4 regions of the Carbonatibacter coralli genome follow, and region 2 is predicted to be linked to each of the others. Evidence: riboswitches for the same ligand, from Rfam matches in the RefSeq annotation. Region 2 holds a riboswitch; each other region holds the start of a gene.
The links. A riboswitch is a leader RNA that binds a small molecule or an ion and turns the genes downstream of it on or off. The one in region 2 is predicted to bind cobalamin.

Region 1 (7,764 bases), on a different contig from region 2:
GTTCTCGGTTCATCACTCGGGCGTCTTGGGGAACTCTATCGAAAGAACTTCGACCTCAACACGATGATCCGCGCAGAACTTGAACAGCTGTCGCGTAGCACAGGGGAAACGGCGTCCTTTTACGTACGGGACAAAGCACAGCGGATTTGCCTGTTGCGCAGCGAGCCGGATCGCTCCATTCGCCACAGCATCACCGAAGGCACGACACTGCCCCTTGAATGCGGTGCCAGCGGCAAGGTGCTGCTCGCTTTCTCGCCAGACCCGGAAGAAGGCGGGGAAGCCGTCCGCCAGACAGGTCATGCCCACTCCGAGGGCGAACGTGATCCCGACGTTGCCTCGATTGCCCTGCCGCTTCTCTCCGGCTCGGGAAAACTGGTCGGGGCTCTCGCCCTGTCCGGGCCAGTCACACGCTTTACCCGTGATCGTCAGCAGGAGCTTTTGTGCCTGCTGCAGGCTTCCCGTCAGGAGCTGGAAAGCCGGATCGCGGAATAAGGGGAGTTGATCCGCCACCCTTTCTTTCCAATATATAGCCAATTGTGTTCAGACTGACCCGCGGTCAGCTCCAACCGGAAAGAAAAAGATTTTCATGCGCAAGCTCCTGCTTCCTGCCCTTTTCTCCATGATCACGGGCTGCTCCATCGCCAGCGAGGCTGACAAGGCCTTCGACCCCACAGCCCCCAAGGCCCATCACACGGAAAACGGCTTCCGCAATCTCTATTTCGATGACAACAAAAAGGCCGGTTTCTTTAACTTCTGGTTTGATGTCCGCTTCAAGGAAAAATGGCCGGATGCCGAAGCTCTTGCAGAAAGCCCTCCGATCCCCCGTCAGGAGGTTGACCTTGAGCGTGTCAAAAATCCCGACCCGGCTGAAGTACAGGTCACCTGGGTGGGGCATTCCACCTTTCTGATCCAGCACGATGGCCTGAACATTCTGACAGACCCGATCTTTTCAGAACGCGCCTCGCCCTTCTCCTTTGCAGGCCCGAAGCGTTACACCAAACCTGCCATCACCCTCGAAGACCTGCCGAGGATCGATGCCGTTGTGATCAGCCACAATCACTACGACCACATGGACAACGAAACCATCCGCGCACTTGGCAATGGTCCGGTCTGGTATGTTCCACTCAAAAACAGGGAACTTCTGGAAGACGAAAACGTCACCAATGTTGTTGAGCTTGACTGGTGGGAAGAGCATGATTTCGGACAGGTCCGCTTTACCCTGACCCCGACCCAGCACTGGTCTGCCCGCGGGCTCTTTGACCGCTACGAATCCCTCTGGGGCTCCTGGGCGATCAAATTTACGAACACTGAGGCCAATCTCTGGTTCGGAGGCGACACGGGCTACAACGACGTCCAGTTCAAGCAGATCGGCGACAGGCTCGGCCCGTTTGACCTCTCCCTGATTCCGATCGGGGCCTACGCTCCACGCTGGTTCATGAAGGCTTCACACGTCGACCCGGTTGATGCCGTGAACATTCACAAAGACATCCTGTCGCGCAACTCCATCGGCATGCACTGGGGCACCTTTGTCCTGACCAGCGAACCCGTCACCGAACCGCCGGAAGCCCTGTCCAGCGCCCTCAGGGACGCCGAACTTTCCGAAAAAAGCTTCACAACCCTGCCGATCGGCGGAACCCGCGGCTACTTTCCACAAAAGGAAATTGTCTCGGAGTGACAAAACGACAAAACCCCAAGGTTTCCCTTGGGGTTTTGATGGTGGGCGTAACTGGGATTGAACCAGTGACCCCTTCGATGTCAACGAAGTGCTCTCCCGCTGAGCTATACGCCCTGAAAACCGTTTGTTTGCAGTCGCTTTCGATTGAAAGTCAGGCTCAACTGCGCCGGTGGAGATGGAAGTACCAAAAGCAAAATGGCTTTGCAAGACCCTTTATACAGGATTCCCGCATAAAGATGACAGTTTTTTAGACCGGCTCCTGTTCTCCGGTATGAAAAAGAGCCGGATTGCGGCGTTTGAGCTGCTCTTCGACAGCCTCGACAATATCTTTGAGATGAAAGGGCTTGGAGAGAACCCTTGCATCCTGAACAGCCCGGTGACTGTCCAGCTTCTGGGCCTGACGGATCGGCACAGCCGAAAAGCCCGTGATAAACATGATCGAAGTTTCCGGATAAAGATCCGCAACAAAACGGGCCAGTTCCATTCCATCCACACCCGGCATCACCAGATCTGTCAAAAGCAGATCAAAGGCAACGCCAGTCAGCATGCCCATGGCTTCAGAGCCATCGGATGCCGTGCAGACATCATGACCATTTTTTTCGAGTAATCTTGCGATATAACGGCGCAAGGACTCATCGTCCTCGGCCAGTAAAATTCTAGCCATAGCTCCCCCAAAGCCTGTCTTTCGGGCCCCCGTAAACCTTCCCCAAGGCCTGCCCGTATCTTTTTGTAACGTTTTTCTGCTGGGATTTCAAAGACCTCTTGTTTAAAATTACAGACGGAATGCAGGTTAAAACTGCAAAACCTGTAATTTTTCTGGAAATAAAGACTTCGAAATGAATCAGTCCAGCTCATCTCCGGCTTCCATAGCACGTCCCTTCACCAAAAGGGAAGATGCCTTGGCTCTTTACCGTCCGGAAGAGCTGAAACATCCCCTGATTCTCTCCTGCCCCCACAGCGGAAGGACCTATCCGGACAGCTTCCTGACACAGTCCTGTCTGAACAGCTATTCCATTCGCCGTTCGGAAGACGCCTATGTCGACCGGATGCTCAAACCCATGGTAGAGGCAAACGCTCTGGCCATGGTCCAGGCTCTTTTCCCGAGGGCCTACGTCGATGTGAACCGCGAGGAACTGGAACTTGATCCAGCCATGTTCAGCGATCCCCTTCCGGAAAGAGCAAACACAACCAGCCCGCGGGTCAATGCCGGACTGGGCACTGTTCCCCGCAGCGTCAGCACCCACATTGATATCTACGACAAGCCCCTGCCCTATGCCGAGGCACAGGCCAGACTGGAAGACTGCTACCGTCCCTATCATCAGGCCCTGGATAACCTGATCAGGGAAGCACAGGCCGATTTCGGTTACTGTATTGTTCTCGATTGCCACTCCATGCCCGGCCTCAATCTGCCCGGCATGAACTCTGCCTTCCGGCAACTGAACCCCTTCGCCCCCCGGCAAGCCGCAAACAGGACCAGCCTTTCACTGGATTTTGTGCTGGGCGACCGCTTTGGAACCAGCTGCCATGATGCTGTCTCTTCCTCCGCACAGGAACGACTCGCAACCTGCGGCTTTAATGTTCTGCACAACACGCCCTATGCCGGGGGTTACATCACACGCCATTACGGCGCACCCTCCAAGGGAGTTCACCTGCTCCAGATCGAGATTTCCAGACAGCTTTACATGGACGAAAACACACTGGAGCCAACATCCGGCATGCAATCGGTCGAGCAGGCTCTCAATGCCGTCATTGACTCGCTTCTGTCTCTGGATCCGGATGAGCTGGAACAGCTTGACTATCCGTTGGCCGGTCAATAGCAATAGAGAAACCGGCTCTGTACCGGAGCCCCTTTCCTCATCAGCATTTCTCGGATAGCCACATGTCCAGCGATTCTGTTTCCATTCGCCCCATGGTTTCTGCAGATTATCACGCCATCAGGGCCATCAATGCCTGGCATGTGGAAAACAGCACCGCTTCCTTTGAGGAACAACCGCCTTCCCTCGAAATCATCTCAGCCAAACTGGACGGACTGGAAGCGCAGGACTATCCGCGTTTTGTTGCGGAACGAAGCGATCAGAATGGCGGCAAAACTGTCATCGGCTATGCCTATGTTGCGCCCTATCACACCCGCCCGGCCTATCGCCACACTGTGGAAAACAGCATTTACCTTGCCCCCCGAGAAACCGGAAAGGGCATCGGCCGTGCACTCCTGCAAAGCCTGATCGTGGCCTGCAGCGAACCCTCAAATCGCGGTTATGACTTTGCCCGGATGCTGGCCCTGATCGGCGGTGTTGACAATGTCGCCTCCATCAGGCTGCACAAAGCACTTGGCTTCAAAAAAGTCGGATTACTGGAAAAGGTCGGATACAAGCATGACAAATGGCTCGACGTCATTGTGATGCAGCGCACTCTGAAAGCAACGGACTGATCCTCCCACACAGGAAATCTGGCACTGCATTTGCATAACATCTCCGGAATGAAACGGAGTCAGTCATGCAATCCCTGCCCATCCTTCCAGCGCAAACCCTGAAACACCTGACAGGCGGCCTTGTCTCCCTTGCCCTTGTCTGTGGTCTTGCGTTCCAGGCGAAGGCATCGGTCAACCCCGGACAAATCAAGCCATCTCTTGCCGATCCCCTTGCAGGCGCCCTGTCCCACGAAGCTGAACTCTGCCGCTCTGCCATTGATCAGGTCGAGCGGGACAACAAGATTCCCCTCTATCTCCTGCGCGCCATTTCCCTGGTTGAATCCGGGAAATGGGATGCCAAAAGCAAAAGCAGACAGGCCTGGCCCTGGACGGTCATGGCAGAAGGCAAGGGGCGATATCTTCCCAACAAGGCGGCAGCGATTGCCGAGGTGAAGAAACTGAAAGCCAAAGGCGTCCGGAATATCGATGTCGGCTGCATGCAGGTCAATCTTCACTACCACCCTGATGCCTTTGCCAATCTGGAAGAAGCTTTCGACCCTTACGCCAACGCACGCTACGCAGGCAATTTTTTACTCAATTTGAGAAAAGAAATGAGATCCTGGACCATGGCTGTCGGCCGCTACCATTCTGCAACGCCCAAATATGCCGGCCCCTATCGCCACAAGGCCATCAAGGCATGGCGGGGATTGCAGCAGGATGCGAACAGGCAGCGCCAGGAAATCATGCAGGTCGAAGCAGAGGAACGCCGCGCTGCTCTGAAAGCCAGACAGGAAGCCCAGAAACAGAAGACAACAGAAACCGGCAACAGGATCAAACCGCAGGCGCATCCATCACTGGCCCTTGCCCGCTCCGCTCACAATCCGGTCAGGCCATCCCGTGAAACAGCCGCAATCAGCTTCGAAACGGAAAACGCCCTGATCGGCAAGGCAGAAGTCGACGGAGAACTGCTGACGGTCGCTGAAAACCATGACGTGACTCCACAGCCAATCTACAGAAAAACGATCTCTGTCCGCACTCTTTTCGGCCACTGATCCGCGCGTTGAGCACCCGGGATAAAGCTACAATATCTTGTGTATTTTCCATGAAAAACACAGCTTGTAGTAGCCTTCCAGGCATTTTTCCTCACACCCGTCCCAAAAGCTGTGTTGACAGCACGGATTGAAAATCATAGTCTCAGGACACATCGCACGGTTTCCCTGTCAGGATCGCTTCTGACCGGGATGAAAAGGGAATTTGGTGCGAAGTCAGAAAGTCTGATTTCAACTCCAAAGCTGCCCCCGCAACTGTAGATGGCCAGCATTGATCAAAGTCCACTGGTTTTTCCGGGAAGGCGATCAAAGCGTTTACGAGCCATAAGCCAGGAGACCTGCCGCGCACTGTTTCAACCCATTTTTCCGGGCGGGGTGCACCGGTGGAGGCTTATATGAACGCGACAAGTGCCATTGCCGGCATGATGGACAGCCAACTGTCCCTGGATGATCTGAAAACTTCAGAATCCAAAGGTTTCTCTCTTTCCTTTTTGTCTGACAGCGAAAGCACAGCCGGGGGTTCTCTCTCCCTGTCTGCACGCTTGTGCCTTTTGGGGCAACGCTCTCTCAGCTCAGAAGAAGCAGATGTCTGGTTCCGGTCCGTACCGGAAGATCCGCGTGCAATCCTCCACCGTTCGCTGTTTGAAGACTTTTTTTCCACTCGCAACTCTCTGTGGAACAGCACCTTCAAGGCAGAAGATATTTTTGTCACATGGCTGCTGAGCCTTGCTGACGATCTTTCTCCGGCAAAGGCTGCGTCCAGGGTCCTCAAACTCCTCAGTGATGAGGGGCAGCATCATCGCCTGACCACCGAAGGTCAGCGTCTCAAAGGCTTTCTGGAAGAGACGCTGACCCTTTCGGGAAAACTCAATACCCTGGCCCGCAGACGCCGCGGCGGATCACGGTCCAACAACAAAACTACAAGACAAAAGCCCTCACAGCTCATGAATTGACCTCGCTGCATTCCCGTAATTCCCAGGGATGCAGCACTCAACAGGGGACAACACGATCGCTTCTCTCTCTTCTCTCTCTGATCGTGTTGTCCCCTCTTTTTTTGCCCGGGCTTTCGCAAAACCCCAAGCTGTAAAACAGGTCGCACTCACCTGAAAAAAGATGTAATTTGCAGATCCAACTCGCAAAGAACACTTTCAGGAATCCGCCACAATGTCAGAACAAACGCCTCAGGAGGCTGCAAACAGGACTGCGCAAACAGCTGGTTCTGCCAGCGATCTTGTCCCTCACAAAAAGGTTCTGTCATTGGGGATTCCCCTGATCATCACAACGCTGACAACACCATTACTGGGTCTTGTTGACACGGCAATTATGGGGCACCTGCCCGATGCAGCCTATCTGGGAGCCGTTGCAATCGGGACGGTTGTCTTCAATTTTCTGTTCTGGAGCTTCGGCTCCCTCCGCCTCAGCACCGTCGGCTTTTCGGCACAGGCTCTGGGTGCCGGAGACCAGATGGAACAGAAGGCCAGTCTTCTGCGCCCTCTTATCTCGGGACTTTGTATCGGCGTGGCTCTTGTTCTTTTGCAGTGGCCCCTGCTGACGGCAGGCCTCTGGCTTATGGGTGGAACAGAACAGGTGTCCGGCTTTGCCCGGGACTATGCAGAAATCCGCATCTGGGCTGCCCCCCTGACACTTGGGAACTATGCTCTGGTCGGCTGGTTCCTCGGGCGGGGACAAACCCGGACAACCCTTTTTCTCCAGGTCCTGATCAATCTGGTCAACATTGCCCTGAGCCTGCTGTTCGTCATTGAACTCAACATGACCATCAAGGGCGTCGCCTTTGCAACCGTTCTGGCCGAGGGCACCGGTTTTCTGGCCGGCCTTGTCATGGCCTTCCAAGGCCTGCGCAAAATCCGCCTCAGAACGGACTGGGCGCAGGTTCTTGAACGGGCCCGCCTGCTGGCGCTGGCAAAGGTCAATGGCGACATCTTTATCCGCTCGGCCTGTCTTGTGCTGTCCTTTGGCCTCTTCACAAAAATGGGGGCCAGCTTTGGCGAAGAGACACTTGCGGCCAATGCTGTGCTGATCCAGCTTGTCTATCTGGCGTCCTACGCTCTGGATGCCTTTGCACATGTTGCCGAAATCCTGACCGGCCAGGCCAAAGGTGCCAGAGACAGATCCCTGTTTGATGCCGCCGTGCGCCAGTCCAGTCTGTGGGCTGCCGGCACCTCGCTGGTCATTGCCCTGGCCTTCTGGTTTGGCGGTTCTGCAATCATCAGCCTTTTTACCAGCATCCCCGCAGTTCAAATCAATGCAGAGACATACCTGATCTGGGCGGCCATTTCACCTCTGGTTGGTGTGGCAAGCTATCAGCTCGATGGTGTTTTCACGGGAACAACCCAGACCTCGGCCCTGCGCAACGGCATGGTGCAGTCAGCCATCGTCTATGCTGTTTCTGCCCTTGTTCTGAGCCATTTTTACGGCAATCACGGCCTCTGGCTGGCCTTCAGCGGGTTCTTCGCCTTAAGGGCCCTGACACTTTTGCGCTATTATCCGACCTTGAGAAGCTCTATCGGAGCGGAAAACACACACAGCATAAAAGCCGCCTGAAATCAGGTGGCAACAGGCAGGGAAATCACCAGGGCAAGCCCCCCGTCCTTGCGGTTTTCCGCGTGCACTTC
Region 2 (7,764 bases):
GCGTTGATGCAGACTGGTTGTAGGCCTTCAACAGACGATCCGGATCCGGAATACGGGCCTCCGGAGTGAATTCGATGCCATTGATGTTGTCGCCGCGATAGCTTGGCAGTTCGACACCGTTCACGATTTCCGTATCGGAAGAACGTGGCTTGGCAAACTGACCGGCCATACGGCCGACCTTGATGATCGGGCAGGCCGCTCCAAAGGTCAGCGCCACAGACATCTGCAGCATAACGCGGAAGGTATCGCGAATGTTGTCAGGATGGAATTCAGCAAAGGATTCCGCACAGTCACCGCCCTGAAGCAGAAACGCACGACCTTCAGCAACTTCGCCCAACTGTTCACGGAGACGGCGAGCCTCCCCTGCAAAAACCAGTGGCGGAAGGCCCGCCAAGGTTTTTTCCACGGACTCAAGCTTCGCTTTGTCCGGGTATTCGGGAACTTGCCGAATTTCCTTGGCGCGCCAGGATGATGGGGTCCAATTCGCGCTCATAGCAATACCTCATGATTAATCATGTAATTTAAGTGGATCAACAGTTGTAGACAGCTTTTTCGGACTTGACCAGTCTGTTGATTTACAAAGCTGACTTTTTTGCGAGGACTTTGCAACTCCACCTGCAGGCCTCAACGCCCGAAATCCCCTTAACCTGTTGCTTTAAAACAAAAGATCAGGGAATTAAGAACACAAAAACGGGGCTGTGAAACTTCCATGAATCCAGCCCCGTTCTGATTTTTGTTGCGACAAAGCCCTCCGCCTAGGACGAAACAGGCTCCCGCATGGTGACGAATTCTTCTGCAGCAGTCGGGTGAATACCAACCGTCGCATCGAACATGGCCTTTGTCGCCCCTGCCTTGATCGCAACAGCAAAGCCCTGGACGATTTCCGGAGAATCAGCTCCCAGCATGTGAAGGCCAACCACCTTCTTGCTGTGTTTCTCGACAACCAGTTTCATGATGGAACGCTCGTCACGGCCGGAAAGCGTGTGCTTCATCGGGCGGAAAGCGGACTTGTAAACCTCGACTTCCCCATACTGTTTTTCAGCCTCCTCAACCGTCAGGCCAACAGTACAGATGGGTGGATGGCTGAAAACAGCCGTTGCCACATTGCTGTGGTCCATCGCACGGGGCTGCCCCCTGAAGACAGTGTCCACAAAGGCCATGGCTTCCTGAATGGCAACAGGCGTCAGATTGATGCGGTCCGTTACATCGCCAACAGCATAGATGTTCGGCACTGACGTTCTGGAAAACTCGTCAACGGCAACAGCACCCTTTTTGTTCAGTTCAACACCAACGCTTTCCAGCCCCAGATTGTCCGTGTTCGGCGTGCGGCCTGTCGCTGCAAAGACGGCATCAGTCTCCAGCGTCCGCCCGTCCGAGAGATGGACCAGCAAGCCACTTGCAAGCTTTTCGATCCTTTCAATGGTCACGTTGAATTCCAGCGCGATACCCTTTTTCGCCATCTCTTCGCCCAGGCCTTCGCGGATATCCCGGTCAAACCCGCGCAAAAGCGCATCACCGCGATAGACCTGCGTCACTTCGGAGCCCAGACCGTTGAAGATCGCAGCAAACTCGACAGCGATATAGCCGCCTCCGTAAACCACAACACGCTTTGGCTGCTCTTCCAGATGGAAGGCCTCGTTGGAGGAAATGGCATGCTCCCAGCCCTCGCCGTGCGGGAAGGACACGCGACCACCGGGTGCCAGCAGAATGTATTTCGCTGTCACGGTGCGGTCTCCGACCTGAACAGTATGGCGATCGATCAGCGACGCACGGGCGCGAATGTGCTCAACTCCGGCATTGTCCAGAATGCGCTGATAGATCGCTTCCAGACGGTCAATTTCCCTGTCCTTGTTGGCGATCAGCGTTGTCCAGTCAAACGAACTTTCACCAACGGTCCAGCCAAAACCGGCCGCATCCTCAAAGTCCTCATGGAAATGCGCAGCATAGGACAGGAGCTTTTTGGGAACACATCCCCGGATCACGCAGGTTCCGCCGTAGCGATATTCCTCTGCCAGCGCAACCTTCGCACCGGTTGCAGCAGCCATACGTGCACCGCGAACGCCCCCGGAGCCACCACCAATTACAAAGAGGTCATAATCATATTCTGGAGCGTCGAAATCATCTGTTTCGATTGCCGTTGCCATGGTGTTGTCTCCGTTCAAGTCGTTTGATGGTCCAATCTGCGTCCTGGCGAATCTGCCTACCACACAGTCAGTCCTGTTCTCTGAGAGATAGCGCAATCAGTGAACAGATCAAGTCTTTTGCATGTATCTAACGAGGCCGTGATCACCAGAGCGGCTTGACCTCGAAACCATTGAAGCCCAAACTTCGCCAGATGACAAAGGGAGAGATCTGAAAATGAAAGCCCAACATCTTTTGCGCCATGCCGGAATGACTGCCCTGCTTTTCCTGCTGAGCCCGGCTCCCGTCCTGGCTGCCGATCAGGAAACCTCACTGAGCGGTCAGGCCATTCAGGAGCTCCTCACCGGGAACACGGCCAGCAACCGTCCGGGAGACAGCTTTGTCCATCAGACCTTCGAAGCCTCCGGCCGAACAGTCTACCGTCAGGGAGAACGGCCAACAGAGATCGGAAAATGGCGCGTCGAGGGCGATCAGTACTGCTCCCAGTGGCCTCCCTTCGGAGGATGGTCCTGCTACCGGATGACGTCGGAGCCGTTCGGTACGCTCAAAACGGGCGACACCATCAGGGCAACCTTTGTTGGACAGAGCACAGAATATCCCGTCCTGATCCGGATCAAGGGGTCCTGAAACCCGAATATCATCTGCCGATGACACTTTATCGCAGACATGAAGCAAATTTTGAACTTGCACTTTCCCATCTGTGCGGCATGATCGCGATGATGGTTTCGACAGAAAGACCAAGTCGAATAAAAGGGAACACGGTGCGGTGTAGCCATCAGGCGCCAAATCCGGGACTGCCCTCGCAACTGTAAGCGGTTAGCCAACCAGAAATACCACTGATTGCCAGACAATCGGGAAGGCTGGAGCGCGTTAGACCCGCAAGTCAGGAGACCTGCCATCATTTGAGTTCACTCAAACCCGGCGAGGTGCCCGGGGGAGGTCTAAAGGCTATGATCCATTGTTCAGCAGGAATCCCCTGCGCTGTAGCGTTCAACGCCCGTTTTCTGCCGTCCTTTTCAGGACAGCAACAGTCTCCTCTGTTTTTCGGAATCCCTTTCCCTGCCGGTGAGCGAACTCTCCTTGCGGCCAAACCACAGGCCTCATGCCCGAATCCTGAACCAGAGTTCTTTCATCAGGAGAAAAAATTCTGCAATAGCGCTTGAAAAAAGAAATGTTATAACATAACAAATTTTCTCGCTGCTTACCGAAAAATTCATGGAGAATATGGATGATCAAATCCGCACTCAAATTCGTTCTGCTCTCTGCAGCAGGCTTTGGCCTGTCTGTTGCCGCCCCTGCTGAGGGGCTGGGCACATCCCCTGTTCTTGCCGCTGAAAAGATCATGAACGTTGCCGTGCCTTTTGGCCCGAAGAGCACCGTTCCTGACCCCCGCGCCCGCCAGAATGGCTGGATGAGCAACCGGGCCGGAGTCTCGGAAACGCTCATCGGACTGTCCTATGACATGCAGCAGGTTCCCCGTCTGGCTTCCCGTTTTGAAAACCTGTCACCGACAGAGTGGAAAATCGTCATCCGCGACGATGTAAAGTTCCACGACGGCAGTCCGATGACAGCAGAAGACGTCAGGACTTCCTTTGAAAAACTCTCCGAGGAAGGTCATCCTGCGCACAACCCGCGCCTGCTGAAACTGCTGGATCTGTCCGAAATTGAAGTGCTGGACAGCAAGACGCTTGTTTTCAGAACAGCAAACCCCAATTCGGCCTTTCTCTGGGCTTTGACAGAACCTTCTGCGGCCGTTCTGAAAGACGGCAACGAAACACTGCCTATCATCGGAACCGGGCCTTTCGTCTTTGTCTCTGCTGATCCGGACAAACAGTATGTCACCCGCGCCTTCGGGGATTACTGGGGTGGCAAGCCAAAGCTTGACGGTCTTGTGTTCGACACCATCAGCGATCCTTCGGTCGCTGCACTGGCGCTTCAGGCCCGCGATGTTGATCTGGTTACGAACTACGCGGAACCTGACTTTGCTGCTCTCAAGGAGCAAAACAGTGGGCAACTCTTTTCCAACGAAACAACCCGGCTGTTCTTCTATCAGGTCAGAACCGAAGACGGTCCGCTGGCAAACAAGACACTGCGCCAGGCCGTGTCCCTCGGGCTGGACCGGGATCTGATTGTCAGGGCCGCACTGTCCGGTGTTGGCGGTGCTGCATCGAAGGCCCTTTTCCCGGCATCCATGGCCGCCTGGTCAAACAACAGTCTTGCCCTGCCCTATGATCAGGATGCTGCAATCCAGCTCCTTGATGAAGCAGGTATTGTTGACAGCGACGGAAACGGAATTCGCGAACTGGATGGCAAGGATATTGTCATCAAGATCCGCTCCTACGAAGGCCGTGCCGCCCTGCGCCCGACACTGGAAATCAGCCAGCAGATGCTTCAGCAGCTGGGATTGCAGGTCGAAATCGCCATGGGTGAATTCGGTGCGAACAATGACGCTCTCAAAGCCGGTGAAATCCAGATGCATCTTCAGGCATGGGGAACCGCTCCCCAGGGCGATCCGGATTACTTCCCGAGCACACTGGTCCGCTCTTCCGCCAGCTACAACTTCTCCGGCTATTCCAACCCGAAGCTGGACAAGCTTCTGGAAAAAGGGCGTGCAGAGTTCGACAACAGCAAGCGCAAGCCGTTCTATGACGAGATCCAGGCCATCATCAACGATGACCTGCCACTCATCCCCGTTTTCCACAAGACCCAGGTTTCTGTCGGAAACGGCAAGGTCAACGGCTATCGCATCCACCCTGCGGAAACCTATCTCGCTTCGCCGGAGCTTGATCTTGCAGAAGACTGATTCGAGCCTTCTTTCCATTGAGGGTCTGTCTGCCAGAATTGGCAGGCAGACCATTCTGCATGACATCTCCCTGGACATTGGCCGGGGAGAGTGTCTCGCCATTGTGGGCGGCTCGGGAGCAGGCAAATCCTGTCTGCTGAAATGCCTGATGGGGCTTGCAAAGCCTGCGACTCCCTTTGAAGGTGTCCTGACATTCAAGGGGAAAAAGCACAACTGGTCATCCCGAAAGCCTGCCCTTGTGGACCGCGCTGCAATCTCCTTTGTCCCCCAGAATCCCCAGGCCGGTCTTGATCCCCTCAAGCGTCTGAAAAGCCAGTGGGAACAAACCCTGCGCTGTTCGGCAGCAGAGTCTGTTTCGTCCCGGGACATCTCCGAGCTCTTTTCAGCCCTGAAACTCAAGGACCTGAAATCAAGTTACCCGCACCAGTGGAGCCAGGGCATGCAACAAAGACTGCTGCTTGCCTTTGCACTTGTCTCCTCACCCGACATTCTGATTCTGGACGAGCCAACCTCCGCCCTTGATCCTCTCATTGCTTCGCGCTGCATGCTCAGGATTACGGAACTCGCAGCCCGCAACAATACAGCCATCCTGATTGTGACCCACGATCTGGCTCTCGCAGCACGCTTTGCCGACAGAACCGCCATCATGAACAGGGGACGGATCGAGGAATTTGGTCCAACCGGCAGGCTGTTGCAGGACCCGCAGTCGGACTATGGCAAGCTGCTGAGTGCAAACCGCTGCTGGCCGACCTCTTGTCAGGAAGACAAACAGCATGCTTGAAGCGAATCATCTCTCTGTATCACTTGACGGGGTTCCCCTGATTAAAGACATCTCCTTCCGGCTGGAAGAAGGTGGGTGCCTCTGTGTCGTCGGCGAAAGCGGTTCGGGAAAAACCACACTCCTCAAAACCCTTCAGGGACTGCTTCGTTTTGACGGGGGAAACATCCGGCACAGTCTGGCAGATGGCGGCCAAACCCTTTGCCTCGAACCCGGAGATAGCTTTCTCGGCCTGCCCGGTGTGAGCTGGGTCATGCAAAACCCGCAAGCTGCACTGAACCCGAGACAACGGGTGGGGCCATCAATTGCGGAAAGCCTCTATCACCTGAAACTGCCCCGGGCGAGGCGGGAGGAACTGGTTCTTGAAGCCCTGAGAGCTGTTGAGCTGGAACCTGAAATGGCCCGTCGTTTTCCCGAACAGATCTCTTTGGGGCAGGCACAGCGCGTCTGTCTGGCCCGCGCCCTTGTTTCCAAGCCCAAAGTCATCCTCTTTGACGAGCCTCTCAGCGCACTGGATGCCTTTGTCCAGAAACAGGTGGCCCGGACCATGCAGAACATCAGGGAACAGCACGGGCTTGGCTATGTGGTTGTGACACACGATCTGGGATACGCCCGGGCCTATGCCGACACTATCCTGCTGATGAACAGCGGCCGGGCTGTTTCCTGCCAGCCCGTTCACGACTTCTTCAATCGGCCTTCCTCGTCCTATGCTGCAGAACTGATTGAAGCTGCAGAGATTTTGGGATCACTCGACAGCGGAACGTCCCGCTTACCAGAGAAGCAGATCGCAAGCTGATGAATCACCCCTTTCCCCTTCTGAAACACCTCGCAACCCTGTTGGGCAAAAGGCTTGCCGGACTGGTAACAATTCTCCTTGGCGTGAGCCTGCTGACCTTCACCCTCTATTACATTTCCCCCGGCGACAAGGCGCTGACAATCAGTAATGCCCGCTACATGGGCGAAGGCGATGTTCCTCCGGAAGTTGTCGAAGCCATCCGGGAGGAATTCGCACTGGATGAACCGTTCCCTGTTCAGTTCTGGCACTGGATTTCCGGATTTCTTCAGGGCGATTTCGGCAAGTCTCTTGTGTCCCAGGAAGATGTTCTTCTGATTTTCCTGCCCAATCTGGCCGAAACACTCGAACTGGCAGCAACTGCACTTGCGCTTGGTTTGTCCCTCGCCTTCCTGCTGAGCCTTGTCAGCGTCTGGAAACCCGGCAGCATCTGGGACCGTCTGGCTGTCGCCTTTTCTTCCATCGGTGCGGCGGTACCATCCTACTGGCTGGGCCTCATCCTGATCCTGGTCTTTGCCGCAAAGCTGCAATGGCTTCCCTCCTTCGGTTCCGGCTCCCTTGAACAGCTTGTCCTGCCTGCTGTGACACTCGGGTTCTGGATCACCACATCCCAGACACGCCTTTTGAGAACCTTTCTTCTGGAAGCCAGCGAAGCTCCCTTCATCGAAGCCCTGAGACTGCGGGGTGTCCCTGAAGGCGAAATCTTCCGGAGGCATATTCTGAGACACGCCATGATTCCGGCCATCGCCATGATCGGTCTTGACTTCGCCGCCTTGCTGGAAGGCTCCATCATCGTGGAGGTCATCTTCTCGAGAGGCGGGGTTGGCTCCCTCTTTGTCGGATCCATTCTCAGCAGGGACTATCCGCTGCTGCTCTTCCTCGTCCTCTTTGCAGCCTGCAGCTATGTCATCCTCAACAGCCTGATCGAACTGCTGCAGGACTGGCTTTCTCCACACTCTCTTCAAGGAAATCGTCCCTCCCTGACAGGAGGCGTCAAAAAATCATGAGCACAACAACAGAAAAGCTCCTCACAAAGACCGACAGAAACAACAGCGCTCTGAAAGCCCTGCTCCTCTTTACCCTGTTGCTGTGTCTCTTCGGAGCAGGGTTGATCCTGACTCCCTATGATCCGGTCCAGGCTGATTTCCTGCACCGTCTCACGTCACCCTCTGCAAGCCACTGGTTTGGAACGGATCATCTTGGGCGGGACATTGCGACCCGCCTGCTTTATGGCGCAGGCTGGTCTGT
Region 3 (7,764 bases), 490 kb from region 2:
GAAACGCAATGCGCCGGGGTGCAACGGGACAATCATGTCATCAATGGCCATTTCCACATCGATGGTCTCGTCCAGAACCCGTTCGTCCCCGATCTTCTCGACAGTGGTCTGGTGCCAGAGCGCCCGGGTGATCTCGTACACCAGTCTGGCATCAAGATCGGAACGGACAATCAGCTGCCCTGGCGTCCTGATCGTTTCGATCGGCGGAACACTGCTGTAGGTCCCGACAGGCAGGCGGTGATCGGAGAACGCGCGGTTGCTGTCGATCAGAGCCATCCTGACCGCTTCGGGAATTTGCAGCATGATCACCCGGTTGCTGGTCAGAAGCAGCTCTGCGAGCCTGGACGGTGCTGAATCGAACATCACAACAGCATCCAGTGATCCCTCATTGATGCTGAAATAGGCTTCTTCTGCTGTCATGAAGACCAGCTCGAGATCCTTCTCCTTCAGCTCCAGCTCCCCGAGCATCACATCAACCATCGGACGCATGCCGTCACCGGGCAAACCGATCGCCACCCGCTTGCCCCTGATGTCTTCCAGCTTGCGGACGTCACTCCCCACTCTCGCAAGGATCTGCAAATATTGCGGATAGAGATTGGCAATGGAGCGCATGGAGGTTCCGTAGACCGGTGTCAGGTCATTCTTTTTCCGGCGTACCGCATCATAGGCCACATCGGACCGCATCACCCCGGCTTCCAGCCGCCCTTCCTTCATGCGCTCAAAGGTCTGCAGGGAGCCTTCTGTTGATTGCGAGGTCGCGATCAGTCCCAGAACACCACAGCCTCCCCCCCTGTTGCAGGGACGGGAACCATAGGGCTTGCTGATTGCACTGGCGATAATGCGTCCCAGCTGGAAGGAACTGGAAACAGTGCTGCCTGTTCCCATCCGGAAAAAGGCGCTGCCTCCCTCGACAACGGGCTGCATGGCCATTGCCACTTCAAGCTCTTCTTCAAGGAAACGCTCTTCCCCCTTTTCCACCAGCGGCCTCTCTTCCTGCTCCTGTGCAGGGGAAGCTTCAGGCAAAAGCAGCGAGAACCCCAAAGCCAGGAAGGCTCCGGGAGCAAAAAGGGAACGCAAAAAATGTTGCAAGACGAACACCGGTTAATCAGCCAAATCAATCAAAAGAGAATGACGCTCACAAACCCTGTTTCCAACACCGTGTTTCGAATTCACAAACGCCTTTTTCAAAGGGCCTTCATGATACGCCTATAAAGGTTCAGAAAAAGTTTTTTTCTGGCGAAAAAGAGGCAAAATCCGAAATAAAACAGTTTTTTCTGTCTTTATGCGCCTTCAGCGCTTTCTTCCAGCACTCTGGACTGCTCTTCCCTGGGCGCAAGCACCCCGTCTTCCAGCACAACATGGCGAGTCGCAACCCGCTTGAGGAAATGATGGTTGTGGGAAATGATCAGAATGGCCTGTGGCAGGGATGTCAGGATATCAATCAGGTGCTGCTTGGTTTCCCGGTCCAGATCATTCGTCGGTTCGTCCAGCAGCAGAACATCCGGCTTGAGTGCCAGCACGGATGCGATGGCAACCAGTCGTTTCTGCCCGCCTGACAACTTGTGCGTGATCCGGTCCTTGAGATGATGCAGACGAAGCATGGAAAGCGTCTCATCGACAATCGCCTCCACCTCCTCGCGACTCTTGCCCTGATTCAGCGGACCAAAGGCAATGTCCTCGGAAACGGTCGGGGAAAAGAGCTGATCGTCCGGGTCCTGAAAGACAAAGCCCGCTTTGAGGCGAACATCATAAAAATCCCTTTCCTTCTCCCGAAGTGCGCCAAAGGCATGAACTTCGCCGGATGTCGGGCGCTCCAGCCCGGTGATCAGGCGCAGAAGAGTGCTCTTGCCTGCACCGTTGCTGCCAACAAGGGCTATGCGTTCTCCGGGATGAATGTCCAGGGACACACCTTTGAGAACCTCCACACCGTTCGGGTAGGAAAAGCTCAGATCCTTCAGGGAGATCAGTGCAGTCATGCCAGATACTCTCCCCAAAGAAGTCCGAGGGAAACCAGCCCCAGAAAGGCAGCCAGCACAAAATCGCGTGGCCTGGATTCAAAGGCGACAAGAACGTGAAAACGTCCGTCGAACCCGCGACATTTCATGGCTTCCATAATCCGGTCCGAGCGCTCAAGGGAACGCGCCAGCAGCATCCCGACCAGATAGCCGATGGTGCGCAGGGTGTGCAGATCTGTTCGCGCCCTGAAACCGCGGCACTTCATCGCCGTCCTCAGGGCCCTGTACTCCTGATAGAGCACATCAATGTAGCGCACGGTAAAGAGGAAGATATGCACCAGTTTCTCGGGCATTTTCAAATGGTGCAGGGCATGCCCGAGCGTTGAAGGTTCCATGGAGCCGACCATGGCAATCAGCATGAAAAGGATGCCATTGGCCTTCAGCCCGACTTCAGCAGCGCGCAAAAGCCCCTCTTTCGAAACGGGGAGGCCTGCAACCGTAAAAAGCGTCTCGCCTGCCATGGTAAACGGCAGCGTGAGAATCAGAACCAGAATGAAGGATTCAACAACCGCAATGTGCAGGAGCGTCTTCATCAGGGGCAGACGCGCCATCGCGGCACAGACCAGCGAAACAATGAAGGCTGCGATCAGCATCGGCAGACTGTGGAGAGCAGCAACAACAGCCGCGAAGGCAAAGGCACTGGCCACGCGCATGCGCGGATCAAAGGATCGCAGCTGCGGCAGAAAGCGGAAGCTGTCCACGCCTTCCTTTTCAGCCAGAATATTTGCCTGAACACCACCCATCTCAGTTCCTGCTCTCTCTCATTCGAAGCCTATGCTTTCCTGCGACTCATAAAAAAGGCCACAATACCGAAAATTCCAAGGATAAATCCAATTCCGCCCAGAATATCCTGCATGCGCTTTTCTTCCTTGAAGGCGGCAAGATCCTTGCGCAGGTTGCGAATTTCCCGCTCAAGGCCTTTCAAATTTGCCCCTGCCGCACCCGCTGCTACCGGTGCCGTGCTCGCAGGCTCCTGACTGCCGGATACGGAAGACGCGGCACCGCCATCCACTGCGGCCAGCCCCTCGGGCAGTTCATCCGCCTCAAGTGTCGCCTGCGCAATGTGCCCTGCGGACAGATCAGCGCGGAAAGACAAAGCCTGACGCGATGTTGGCCTGAAAGTAAAGAAGCCTTCTTCATCCGTCGTGGCCTCACCCAGCTTTTCACCGTTCTCGCCAAAGATCTCTACCAGGACGTTTTCAGCCATCTTGCCGTTCGAGAAGCCGATTTCACCCTCAACGATATCATCAACGGCATAAACAGAGGTAATGACCTTGTGCGCCATGGCTCCATTGATAGCAAAGACGGACAGCAAAAGACTGCCCAAAAGCGCACAAGCGATTTTCACAATTTTGTTTTCAAGAGCGCGCAACATGGAAGAGCTCCGGTTTTACCTTGTAAATCAATTGAATGGTCGAAGCGGTCAGCACACCTTCCAGCGCCATGACAGGGAAATGCGCAACGACGACAAACTCTGCAGCCTTCAGAAATTCATCACCCGACAGCGCCAGCGAGCCGGCCACCATCAGTGCTGTCAGCAGAATGGACAGCGATCCGCCAAAGAACCCCCACATCCCCGCTTCGCTCAGGGTTCCGCGATAGAACAGGAAAGCACCGAACAGCATCACCAGGGCAAAGGACAGGAGCGCAACAACATTCACCCAGAAGGACCAGCCAGTTTCCCCGGTCTGATAGCGAGCAAAAAGCTCTTCCCCGGCAAAGACACAGGCTGCAGCAAAGCCCAGCAGAAGAAGAACAGCACCACGGCGCGCCCAGTCACGGTTTTCAGGCAGCATGCCCCAGCGACAGAGATAGAAGACTGCCACAGCAGGCGCAGCAATGTTCAGCGCATTGACGCCCAGAACTGTCAGACCACCGAAACCGAAGAAGACAGCCTGAAGGACCAGCGCGACAAAGAGCGCAGGGAAGGCTGCCCACCCAAGCACGACCCCCAGAAGCCCGTTCAGGATCAGGTGAACAGAGGAAAATCCGAGAGGAACATGGATTAGCGAAGCCACAAAGAAGACAGCGGACAGAACCCCCACCCGCGGCAGATTTTCAGGCGTGACCTGTCGGAGACCGACGGCCAGACCACCGGCGGCCAGAACAGCTCCGCCAATCAGAACCGGGTTGGATAGTGCGCCATCAACAATATGCATAAGACTTCGACCTCTTGTAAGAACCGGGTGTCGGGCCCTGACCCGACACCCGTTCTGTCCGCATTACTTCAGTTCGTTTGCCTGGATCCAGATTACAGCATCCTGGGACAGTTCCTTGCCCTCGAATTCTGTATCAGGACCTGTTCCCAGAGCAGCAAAACCCCAGTGACCCGCTTTTGGCAGACCAAATGTAAAGGCGCCGGCGGCATCAGCACGGATAGAGAAAGCCGGTGTGCTTTCCCAGGCACCGTCCTTGGCGAAAGAGTTTGTTTCCAGGTTCGGCTCGAAGTTCATGTACTCGACCTCGATCTCGGCATAAGGGACAGGCTCGCCTTCAGAAAGAACAACACCGCTGAAGGTGCTGCCCGCAACAGCTGCATAAGGTGCAATCAGTGGAACGATCTCTGTTTTCAGGCCCTGTGGCTGATCCCAGTCTGTCGGCAGTTCACCAACGTTGACGTAGGACTTGGTGATCTGCTGGATATAGATGTCTTCGCTGCCTTCAAAGTAGGGAGCAGGCTGAACAACGAAAACGTTGTCGCCCAGACCTTTAAGACGAACAGTCGCTTCATAGGCTGTGTTCGTGTTTTCGGCAGACGTCCAGTCGATCACAGACAGTTTGTCCTTCAGATCGGTTTTCTTGCCTTTTTTGATCACGAAGAATTCTTCCGGCTCAACCATTTCCATAACATGGCCGGACTCAGCCGGGTGCGTGAAAGGCATTTTCAGTGTGATCTCGCCACCTTTTTCAAGCGCTGTCTCAGGGGTATAGACCAGCAGGAAGTGTGCAGAAGCCGGCACAGTTGAGAGCGCTGTAAAAGCAAAAAGGGAAGCAAGGAAAGTCTTTTTCATGGTTCGGATCCCGATGTGGTTTTGCCTGTGCATCAGACAAAAATCAGCACAAGCGTTTCAAAGTTGACGCTTGTCTTCTGAAACCGGGATCAGTCAGAGAGTCTGGCAGGCACAAACAAACACACCCGCCTGCAAAGCAGAAATCCAACGGCCTCAAAAAACAGGTTGAGGCACGTCACACAACGGAAACCGCTTTTCTGGATACCCCGTCCGGAAAAATCAGTGACGCTGTACGGGCAGGTTTCCTGGCTCAGGATCATCGCTGGCTGTTCGCCTTCCCTGCAAGACAGCCTTGCAAGTGGCCTTGTGAACAGTTGGCTCACCTTCACAGTTGCGGGGACAGCCCCGGCTTCGGATTCCCTGATGGGCAAATCCAACCGAGTTCCCTTTTAAGCTCAGGGCTGCTTCACCCCTGGAGCACCAGTACGGCGGCGATTTTTACACCTCCGGGTGGTGACTCGCAAGCCCTGATTCAAACCACACAACGAAAAAGGGACACTGTGTTTTCACAGCGTCCCTTTCCTCTCAATCTGCGCCTTTGCCTCAGCTTCTCAGGCGCTTGCCTTCAGCATCAAAGGGCGGTTTCTCCAGAACCGTCGCCTTGTGAGGCAGGCCAAGAACCGCCACATCCAGTTCGGTTCCGGGCTTGGACTGGTCAAGGTTCACATACCCCAGCGCCAGCGACATCCCGACAGAGTGCCCGTAGCCACCGGATGTGACACGTCCGACATGATTACCCTTGCTGTCAAAGATCGGCTCACCGCCAACCGCATCCGCATCATGCGGTGTCTCGACAGACATCAGAACAAGACGGTAACGGGCTTCCCTGCCCTGAAGCTCGGCAAAGGAGTCTCTGTTCAGGAACTCCTTGTCCATTTTGATCAGACCATCCAGACCGGATTCATGCGGCCAGTATTCTGTAGAATACTCCCGTCCCCAGGAACCATAGCCCTTCTCCATTCGCAGAGACAAAAGCGCCCGGCTTCCGACGGGACGGACACCCAGATCACCACCGCTTTCCAGAATCAGATCATAGAGCTTCACCTGATCCTCTTCCTTCATGTAGATCTCGTAACCCAGATCCCCTGTGAAGGACACCCGCAGGACCAGAACATCACAGCCCGCAATGGTCATCCTGCGCGACCGCATGAAGCGGAAAGCCTCGTTGCTGAAATCCTCCTGCGGAGCCAGTCGGGACATGATCTCCCGCGCATTCGGTCCGGCGAGGTTAAAGCCGCACAGGGCATCCGTCCTGCTTTCAAAGGAAACGGTGTCAGGGCGTGGAACAGCCTTGAAATAACGCTGATGATAGCGCTCTGCCATACCGGAACCGAACATCATGAAGTGATCATCGCCCAGTTTGGTGATGGTAAAGTCACCGGCAACCCCGCCCCGCTTGGACAGCAACGGTGTCAGGCAGGAACGCCCATCCACTGTGGGCACCCGGTTGGCCATCATCGCATTCAGCCAGTCTGCAGCCCCTGCACCCTTGATCTCGTATTTGGCAAAGTTGGAGATATCGATCAGACCCGCAGAGGCACGCAGGGCCTTACACTCCTCTCCCACCTTTTCATGCCAGGGCTGGCGGCGGAAGCCGTAGGTCTCCACAACATTCCCCTGCTCGTCCCGCGGCCAGCTCTCATCCGCAAACCACAGGGGATGTTCCCAGCCATAGTTCAGACCGAAGGCCGCGCCCAATGCCTTCTGACGCTCATAAAGCGGGCGCACGCGGGCGGGACGCCCTGCCGCACGTTCCTCGTAGGGATAGTGGATCTTGAAGCGGTGTGCATAGCGATCCAGCGTCCGGGCCTTGGTGAACTCCCTGTCTGCCCAGCTGCCGAAACGCGCAACATCCCAGACAAACATGTCCAGTTCGGGTTCGCCGTGAATGACCCATTGCGCCAGCATAAGTCCCAGACCACCCGACTGGGAGAAACCGGGAATAATACCGTTGCAGCAATAGTAGTTTTCCAGCTCCGGCACCGGCCCGTAAAGCGCTGCAGCATCCGGTGTCCAGATCATGGGGCCGTTGATCATCTTCTTGATGCCCGTGTGCTCCAGATCGGGGATACGGGTCATGGCGTTCATGATGTTGGGCATGATCCGGTCCAGATCATCCGGCAGCAACTCGTGGCCAAAATCCAGTGGCGTGCCCTTTTCCGCCCAGTATCGTCCGTCCTTCTCGTAGGCTCCAACCAGCAGCCCCTTGCCTTCCTGGCGCATGTAGTACTCGCCATCCCAGTCACTGACAGCAGGGATGCGCTTGTCACCAAGGGCTTCGATTTCAGGCATGGTCTCCGTGACCATGTACTGGTGCTCCATGGTCATGAGCGGCAGTTCATACCCGCCAAGCCCGGCAACCTCGCGCCCCCAGAGACCAGCTACATTGATCACCACCTGCGCATGAACCGTTCCGCGCGGCGTGACAACATCCCAGCTGCCATCCTCGCGCTGGACTGTCTCTGTCACCGGTGTGAAGCGGTGAACCTGCGCACCACGCTTGCGGGCGCCCAGTGCATAGGCATAGGTCACACCCGATGGATCAACATAGCCTGAATCAGGTTCGAAGAAGGCGCAACGCAGGCCTTCCGTGTTGATCAGGGGATTCATTTCCTTGAGCTCTTCCATGGACAGCTCGTTGAACACCACACCGAAAGCCTTTGCCTTCGCAGCCTGAATCCTCAACTGGTGTTCACGATCCTCTGTCTGGGCAACATAGATGTACCCGTTCTTCTGGA
Region 4 (7,764 bases), on a different contig from region 2:
AAATGCTCCAGAGACAGTTCACTGATTGACTTCCGTATGGCAACCTTGTCCTGCTCATCCAGTGAACGCAGGAAGCCGCCATGCGGTAACCTGCCCAGTTCCACCATTTTGGCTACCGTAATCGGCCAGTGCACCTCGTGTCCCTGGGGCAAATAGGCCAGCTCCCTTGCCAGACTTCGGGGTTTCCAGTCTGCAAGGTTTATCCCCTTGAACAAAACAGATCCCTCATAGTCTTTTTCGAGACCTGAAAGCGTTTTAAGCAAGGTTGTCTTTCCGGCACCGTTTGGCCCGATCAGGCCAACCAGCTTGCCAGCCGTTACAGAAACAGACACATCATCAAGAAGTGTCTTGTCCTTTTTCCGAAGGCTCAGGCCTTTTGTTTCAAGGGCAATCATCACAGCATCTCCCTTCTGTATCGGACCAGCAGCCAGAAGAAGAACGGCGCACCAACGAGGGCTGTCAGAACACCGAGTTTGAGTTCCGGCCCCGGCGGCATCAGACGGACAGCAATATCCGCCAGCAACAGCAGACAGGCGCCTCCAATTCCGGCTGGCACCAGCAATGCCCTTGGCTGAAAACCAACAAGCGGACGGAGGATATGGGGAACAACAAGACCGATAAAGCCAATGGCCCCTGTCACAGAAACAGCCGCGCCAACGCATAGAGCACACCCCAGAATGATCCGGGCCCGAATGTTCGGGACGTTGAAACCGAGATTGGTGGCGCTTTCCTCACCAAGACAAAGGGCATCCACACCGCGCCCTGCCCCCAGCAAAAGCAACCAGCCCGTTATCATGAGAGGTAAGGCAATCCAGACGTGGGTGAAGGTTCGATCTGCAACAGACCCCATCATCCAGAACAGAATTTCAAGAGTGGCAAAGGGGCTGGGTGCAAGGCTCAAAGCCAGAGACGTCATGGCAACGGCAAGGGAACTCAGAGCAACTCCGGCAAGAATGAACCCGGTCGTACCCGGCTTCTTTCCTGTCAGGATATACAGTCCGACCAATCCCAGCAGAGCCCCCGCCACTCCCCCTGCTGTCAGCGCAAGGTTTGAGTACTCTGCAAGACTGAAGTAGAGGACAACAACAGCGCCAAGAGAAGCCGTACTCGAAGTTCCGATAATCCCCGGATCAGCAAGTGGATTGCGGAAAAGGCCCTGCAACACAGCCCCCGACAAGCCAAGAGACAGACCGGTCATAACAGCCAGAAGTGTACGGGGCAGACGTACCTCGACCAGAATAAGCCTGTTTGTTTCTCCAAAGACATCAGGATCCAGATACAGGAAGTCCCATGGCAGGCTGTCAACAAGCGGTCCGCCAACCCTTCCCAGAGACAGGGAAAAGAAAAACAGCCCTGCCAGAACACCGAGAAGCGCGAGACTCAATACTCCGGAGACCGTTCTTTCACTCATTCGGGAAACGGGCAAAACACTCATCGTCTCACTCCTCACGCTCAATACGTTTGCGAATGGCTCGGGAAGTCTCAAAAAGCCGAGGCGTGGCACAGATCAGTTCGCTTCGGGTTAAATCCATTCGCAAGGCCGGAAGCCGACTGGCTGTCAAAGCAGGATGGTGGAGCAACTGCGTTGCCATGGCTGGCATTGCTTTACCACTTCTTTGAAAGACAATCAGATCGGGATCACTCCGCAGAAGTCCTTCCACAGACAAATACCCCCAGCTTCCAATTCCGAGTTCATCCGCAACATTCTTCAGGCCGGCTTCCGCAATCGCCGTATCTCCGAGACTTGGAGGGCCTGCTGTCGTGCCACTGGCGCCATAGAGGATCACCCTCCTGTCCAGTGAGTCAGGTTTCGGTCTCTCCAGAATGGCTTCAATGATCTGCCTTCCACGCAAGGGACGGCCAATTGCATCCGCCACCTTCTGAATATTCGCGATCATGTCCTCCAGACTTCTGGCCGGATCCAGAACAAGCACGTTTTTTCCCTGTTCTTCCAGAAGGGCAACGGTGTATCGGCTTGTATAACGTCCGGCCAGAACCAGATCAGGCTCCATCGGCAGGATTTGTTCAATCAGGCCGTGATTGACATCATGGTTCTGTGCTTCCTCCCAATAGGCAGAGATAGAACGGTCCCGTGCCAGAAAGGAAACGGACCGGATCTCGGCAGGATCACCAAGCATCAACAGCAACTGGTCCGTACAGAGATTGATGGAAACAATTCCGCCCCTTGCACGTTCGGGTTCACCCTGTCCGGCTCTGGCCGCCAAGGCCGCTGCCATACAAAAGGCAAAAACTGCAAAGGTGATGCTGGAAAGAAGTTTCATCAGCAAGTCAGCTCCTAAAAGAAACCTGTGGCTTTGTGATCCGTATCATCAAGCTCACGTCCCAGATATCTCCGGCCAATGTCTTCCCACATGGCCAGTTTTGTCCAGTCGGGAAACTCGGCCATCGTGTCTTCATTCGTCATGAAAGGATTGGCAAAGAAGATTGTCATCACCTGCTCCCCTTTCCCGTTGAAAAGCTGCAGACTCCAGCTCGTTGCGCCGCCTTCCCTGTTCAGACGCCGGATGATTTCTGCGCGGGATACCCTGCGCGCTTCATTCAAGACGTGATCCATGGAACGCCCATCCATTCCCCTGACCTGACCGATACAGAGATGGAAATGGGTGCCGCCAAAATGGACAGTCAGATAACCGTTTGAAAGCGAGATCGTTTTCGGTTTGCACGGACAGCGAAATTCATAGGCAACACCTTCAATAACCGGCCCGAAAACAATGTCTTCCCAATAGTTTTCAAAGACATCCCTTAAAAGCTCAAGCAGGTAACCCTCCCCAGTGGGGAGGGTATAGACTTCTGAAAGACGTCCGCTTGAACTTTCCACAATGTCCGGAAGGATCACAGAAGTCATCCTGCATAGCTCCTGCACTCAGAAATCAACCCGGACACCGGCAAACCCCGAAACCCCCGGAGTTCCGTAACCGAAAACTTCTTCATAATCCTCGTTCAGCAGATTTTCACCACGTGCAAACAACTGCACATTCTCATGAATGTCATAGGTTGCATTGACGTTTACGAGTGTATAGCTGTCCAGTCCCACGATGCTTCTGGCAAATGTTGGTGAAAACCGGGTGTCCTTTTGATCACCGTTGTAATCAATCCCCAGATTGACGTTTGCCCGATCTTCCAGAAAACGATAATTCACGTTCAGACTGGCAATATGCCGTGGTCGCCTGACCTGTTCTGTCCCATCCGCGGTTTCCGCGTTGGTGTAGGTGTAGCTGGCAATCAGGTTCAAATTGTCCAGAACTTCAGCATCTGCACTGACCTCAATCCCCTGTGCAGGAGAGGTTCCGCTCAGATTCACAGCAGTATTGCCCGAGCCTGTAATCAGGTTTGTCACACGGGAATTGAAATAGGTGAGATCGACAACAAGTCGGTCTTCGAAAAAGCCTTGTTCAACACCAAAGTCCCAGCTTTTGCTTTTCTCCGGTTCAAGATCGGGATTGCCAACAAAGGTTCCCGTGAAACCGAACAGCTCTGTCAAACTGGGATTTTTAACACCTGTGCCGTAGCTGCTGTGAAAACGCGTGCCTGTCTCGCGAAGGTTATAGGCCGCCGTTACACGGTAAGTCATTTCATCTTCAAAATTGTCACTGTCATCAAAACGGCCACTCAGGGACAAATGCAAATCGTCAAAGAGGCTCAGATTGTATTCTCCAGCAATGCTGTTGGTCTTGATATCAACCTCATTGGCCATCGAGGAAGTCTGAATTGTGTCCTTCTCGTGCTCCAGCAACAGGGTTGCGGCATGCTCTGCATCCGGGATACTCTCTGTTTCAAAGCGGTAGGTTGTTTCATAATCCAGCTTGAGCTTGTCGCCTTCGGAGGTAAAGGAGGTCGCATTGTTGCTTCGGTTTTTGCTGTCAACATCGGAAACAGCAACACTCGCACGGTGGGACCAGGCCCCTCCAAACAGATCATAGGCGACATTGGCACGACCATAACGCTGGTAAACGGTCGCATCGTTATCCAGATCAGTCAGTGACGACACATTGAAAATCGATCCGTCAGTTTCAAGAAACGAACGGGTGTAACGCCCTGTAAAATCAATATCGAGGTTCTCAATCGGTGTAACGCCGAAAGAAACATTCCCCTGTGAAATCGTATGCCCGTCATTTTCAGGATTACCATCATCTTCATCGGCATGGGATATACCATTGGTCGAAAAGCGGGATGCATCAAAAGCAAAGCGATAGCGCTCTCCTCCACCGCTGAAACCGGCATTCAGATCATGCGTTGCAAAGCTGCCGGCACTGGCGCTCGCAAAACCTCTGAAACCCTTTTGCCCCTTTTTCGTGATGATATTGATCACACCGCCGATGGCATCACTCCCCCACAGGGCACTTTGTGACCCTCTGAGAACCTCAATACGTTCAATGTTGTCCACCAGCAAGGAACCAAAATCAAACTCGGATCCCGCAGCAGGGTTGTTTACTTCGACACCATCAATCACCACAAGGGTCTGATTGGCTTCAGCACCACGGATACGAATCTGCGTAAAAGCCCCAAAGGAACCGGTTCTGTTTACAGCAAGCCCCGGAACATCCCTGAGAATATCAGAAACATAACGGTCTCCACGCCTTTCAATTTCTTCAGCAGTGATGACAGTCACAGCACTTCCGACTTCACTGGCTTTAAGCTCGATCCGGCTCGCAGAAACGACAATCTCTTCCAGTTCCTCAATTTCTTCTGATTGTGTTTGCCCTTCCTGTGCCAAAGCAGCAGAAACAATTGTTGCCATGGCAATTGCAAGCCAGGACGCAGTTGTCATGATTTTTCCAGAATGTGTAATGAACATAACTCTACCCTTGCCGCCAGACAGGCAGCACCGTTCTGCCGCTTTCAACAGGGCAAAGCCGCCAAAAACCCGGACAATCAGGTGTTCAGACACGACAACAGCCCTGCCAGACGGCAGTTGTTAAACATTTTCAGGATTGGGAGAGTGGATGGTTTGATACTCTGACCCAATCGCAGCAACACGATGTGCGTCACTGCGACGAATCGCAGTCATACCCGCTCACCCGGCAGATACAGAGTTGACGCGTTTGGGCAGGTCTTCTGGCTCGCGGGTCAAAACTCATCCCGGCCTTCCCGGACTTTCATCCAGTGGCCATAATTCCGGGCTTATTGCTCGCCGCTCACAGTTGCGGGGACAGCTACGGATCAGGATCCCTGTTGGGCAATTCCCTACCGTATTCCCTTTTAATCCCGAGAATCCATCTCACTCACGGGAACCACAAACATGCACGCATAGATAAAATGTGACGAAAAAAAGTCAATTCCCTTTTTTGCATCACGCGCAACAATCTCGCGATTTCACAAGAGAAAACACTGAATATTTTTATTTATTATCAGTGACTTAATGAATTTCATTGCTTTCCTTTCAAAATTCACAGCAAGCCGAAATCAGGGATATTGCTCCAAATCACAAATCTCTTTTCCAAAATAAAAATCAACATTAACAGCCAATGAGAGTTGTCATCGCCCGCAGTCCTGTTTTAACGTTCATCCAAGGGAACCTGGATGGTGGCGTCCCCAATCTCCTTGATCAGGAAGTCCGTTGAGTGCGCAATGCGCTGTCGGGACAATATTCCTGATTCTGCCACCAACAGCGCCTTTGCGGCCTCTAACAGGTTTCAAAAAATGACAGATACCGTCGCTCAAAAGATGCTCACAGATCTTGTCGGGCTCCTTCACGAAAATCTTGAAAACCCCGATACCAGCTGGAGTATCGGCTCGTTCGGAGCCATCGGCGAATACCACATTGATCCTGCAGAAAACAGAGAGGTTGTGCTCACCGAAACGGGGGGGGCCTCTGTAACAGATCGCGGTGGCCTGTCCGTCTCTCTTCCCGCCCGGGTCCACTTCGAACCCTATGAAATTCTGAGCAGCAGACGCGAGTTCTGGCTACAGGGCGGCAATTTCTGTATTCCGGCTGAAAACTGCACGGTCCATCAACGCTCTGTCCTGAGCGAGCTTGGTCCTGACCGGAGCGCTCTGCGTTCCTGTGACCGGGAAGCCGTGCTCTTTGATATGGGACTGAAACAGAGGAACATTGATGTCTGTATCCGAACTGCAGATCCGGAGCTAATTGCACTGCTGCGTTCAAACTGTGGCAAATCCCTGTTTGAAGCAGGCAACCCGGCAATGTCGGCCATCAAGATGCAAAGCCCCCACAGAGTGTTCCTGTCCGATTTGGGACGCGTTGAGGTTTACCAGCACATCGGCTCAACAGAACGCAACATTGCCACTCCACTCGGGCCTCACACCCACATCCTGCCCAAGCTGCTCAAAAACAGCAGAACCCATTCAGCCAATACTCCCATACCGGATGATTTCTATCCGGCTCTGTCCATGTATCCGGTCAACCCGATGCTGGACAACAAAGGCAATCCCCGTGGCTTTGACAGCAAGGACTATCAGAATTTTCAAGTGATGTGGAACCGGTTTGGCGACGGGGAACTTACCCGTTTCAAACAGACCGTTCATAACGCCATTCAACGCGGACACACTCCGGAAAACTTCTCTGCAGACAGCCGCAGGAAAAGAGTCATCACCAGAGTAACCATAAGACAGCTGCTCGCCAGCGGGATTGTAAATCCAACACTTCAGGACTGGCAAAACCACTTCGAACCCGGAGACGAGAACACCTCCTCGGATCATCACGGCCACTGATCCCGGGGCACTGATTTCCGCAGGACACGATGCGGCAAGACCGACCTCTCAGGCTTGCCGGATCACCCATTCAAGACGCGTCTCAACCGTGACAAGATCATCCGGCACCATCAGGAGTTTATCTGCCGGTATTCTTCGTTTTACCAGACCTTCCAGCAATCCCTGATAGTGCAGCTGTATCCACTTGTTCGCGGAACGATAACCGTCGCTCTCCAGCTCTATCGCTCCCCAGGGCAGCACAATAACCTTCCCGAAATACCCAAGATCACGTTCAACACGCCCTGCAAGCTCTTCCGACAAGATCTGTTCATGAGCGAAACCGTAGTAAAACCAGAAGGCAAGATAATCGACAGGGCTACGATCCGCGACAAAACCACCGTAATCCTTACAGGCCTGTCTGACTTCATCCAGAGCCTCATCATAAAGCTCCAGCAAAAGATCCAGATGCTCATGCCTGGAAAGGCTGTGAGGATTGAGCCCCTGTTCCAGCCTGCGCCTGAACCCCTCCTCGAGATAGGGCACATCAAAGACATCTGCCAATGCTCTTGCCAGCGTTGTCTTGCCTGTCCCGGCACTCCCTGACAGAGACCACCTCGGTTTTTTGCTTTTCTCACGCATTGGAAGACAATTGCCCTGTCAGAATAATAGAGGTTTGATGAAAAAAGAAACTATCTCACAAATCGCTCCAGAGCTTTAAAGCTATTCATATCACAAAACAATAAATTATCTGGGAATTGGAGCCCCCTTCTTCGGGTTGCAAGACTACAGTTTCATATTTTCCGGGTTTGTGCTCTCTCAAATTATCGTACCCTGCTTGAACTTTTGTTTTTTTTGCTGGACGCTGCCACGGCGTTTCCTCTTACCTCCACACAAAAAAAAGCCCCACCGTTTTCGCGATGGGGCTTTCTTTGATTTGGTTGCGGGGGCAGGATTTGAACCTGCGACCTTCAGGTTATGAGCCTGACGAGCTACCGGGCTGCTCCACCCCGCGTTGAGGTGATGTGTTGTTTTGTACAAATAAAAAGAGGGCCTTTTTTTGAGGCCCTTTTTTGTTGTGTGTTCCTGTGATTG

Region 1: linked by a shared signal. The riboswitch ahead of AAAH10_RS07585 (hypothetical protein) and the one ahead of AAAH10_RS01845 (ABC transporter substrate-binding protein) in region 2 are both predicted to bind cobalamin.
Region 3: linked by a shared signal. The riboswitch ahead of AAAH10_RS04235 (DUF4198 domain-containing protein) and the one ahead of AAAH10_RS01845 (ABC transporter substrate-binding protein) in region 2 are both predicted to bind cobalamin.
Region 4: linked by a shared signal. The riboswitch ahead of AAAH10_RS15355 (TonB-dependent receptor plug domain-containing protein) and the one ahead of AAAH10_RS01845 (ABC transporter substrate-binding protein) in region 2 are both predicted to bind cobalamin.

Annotation. Positions count from the first base shown of each region.
Region 1 covers NZ_JBBUTJ010000002.1:449,719-457,482, forward strand. The annotation lists gene AAAH10_RS07550 (IclR family transcriptional regulator) at 1-492, shown strand, start outside; gene AAAH10_RS07555 (MBL fold metallo-hydrolase) at 587-1,675, shown strand; tRNA gene AAAH10_RS07560 (tRNA-Val) at 1,715-1,789, opposite strand; gene AAAH10_RS07565 (response regulator) at 1,923-2,339, opposite strand; gene AAAH10_RS07570 (N-formylglutamate amidohydrolase) at 2,512-3,492, shown strand; gene AAAH10_RS07575 (GNAT family N-acetyltransferase) at 3,555-4,103, shown strand; gene AAAH10_RS07580 (lysozyme family protein) at 4,169-5,134, shown strand; cobalamin riboswitch at 5,275-5,491, shown strand; gene AAAH10_RS07585 (hypothetical protein) at 5,527-6,084, shown strand; gene AAAH10_RS07590 (MATE family efflux transporter) at 6,296-7,693, shown strand; gene AAAH10_RS07595 (sensor histidine kinase) at 7,696-7,764, opposite strand, start outside.
Region 2 covers NZ_JBBUTJ010000001.1:423,307-431,070, forward strand. The annotation lists gene AAAH10_RS01830 (class II 3-deoxy-7-phosphoheptulonate synthase) at 1-493, opposite strand, end outside; gene gor (glutathione-disulfide reductase) at 756-2,144, opposite strand; gene AAAH10_RS01840 (hypothetical protein) at 2,359-2,769, shown strand; cobalamin riboswitch at 2,846-3,056, shown strand; gene AAAH10_RS01845 (ABC transporter substrate-binding protein) at 3,371-4,945, shown strand; gene AAAH10_RS01850 (ABC transporter ATP-binding protein) at 4,932-5,726, shown strand; gene AAAH10_RS01855 (ABC transporter ATP-binding protein) at 5,719-6,519, shown strand; gene AAAH10_RS01860 (ABC transporter permease) at 6,519-7,523, shown strand; gene AAAH10_RS01865 (ABC transporter permease) at 7,520-7,764, shown strand, end outside.
Region 3 covers NZ_JBBUTJ010000001.1:910,364-918,127, forward strand. The annotation lists gene AAAH10_RS04210 (TAXI family TRAP transporter solute-binding subunit) at 1-1,089, opposite strand, end outside; gene AAAH10_RS04215 (energy-coupling factor ABC transporter ATP-binding protein) at 1,281-1,976, opposite strand; gene cbiQ (cobalt ECF transporter T component CbiQ) at 1,973-2,758, opposite strand; gene AAAH10_RS04225 (NikL family nickel/cobalt ECF transporter subunit) at 2,788-3,390, opposite strand; gene cbiM (cobalt transporter CbiM) at 3,374-4,174, opposite strand; gene AAAH10_RS04235 (DUF4198 domain-containing protein) at 4,238-5,026, opposite strand; cobalamin riboswitch at 5,245-5,466, opposite strand; gene AAAH10_RS04240 (GcvT family protein) at 5,570-7,764, opposite strand, start outside.
Region 4 covers NZ_JBBUTJ010000010.1:97-7,860, reverse strand. The annotation lists gene AAAH10_RS15375 (ABC transporter ATP-binding protein) at 1-395, opposite strand, end outside; gene AAAH10_RS15370 (FecCD family ABC transporter permease) at 395-1,435, opposite strand; gene AAAH10_RS15365 (ABC transporter substrate-binding protein) at 1,440-2,282, opposite strand; gene AAAH10_RS15360 (DUF7676 family protein) at 2,297-2,866, opposite strand; gene AAAH10_RS15355 (TonB-dependent receptor plug domain-containing protein) at 2,885-4,789, opposite strand; cobalamin riboswitch at 5,050-5,273, opposite strand; gene AAAH10_RS15350 (DUF6925 family protein) at 5,662-6,693, shown strand; gene AAAH10_RS15345 (AAA family ATPase) at 6,742-7,311, opposite strand; tRNA gene AAAH10_RS15340 (tRNA-Met) at 7,608-7,684, opposite strand.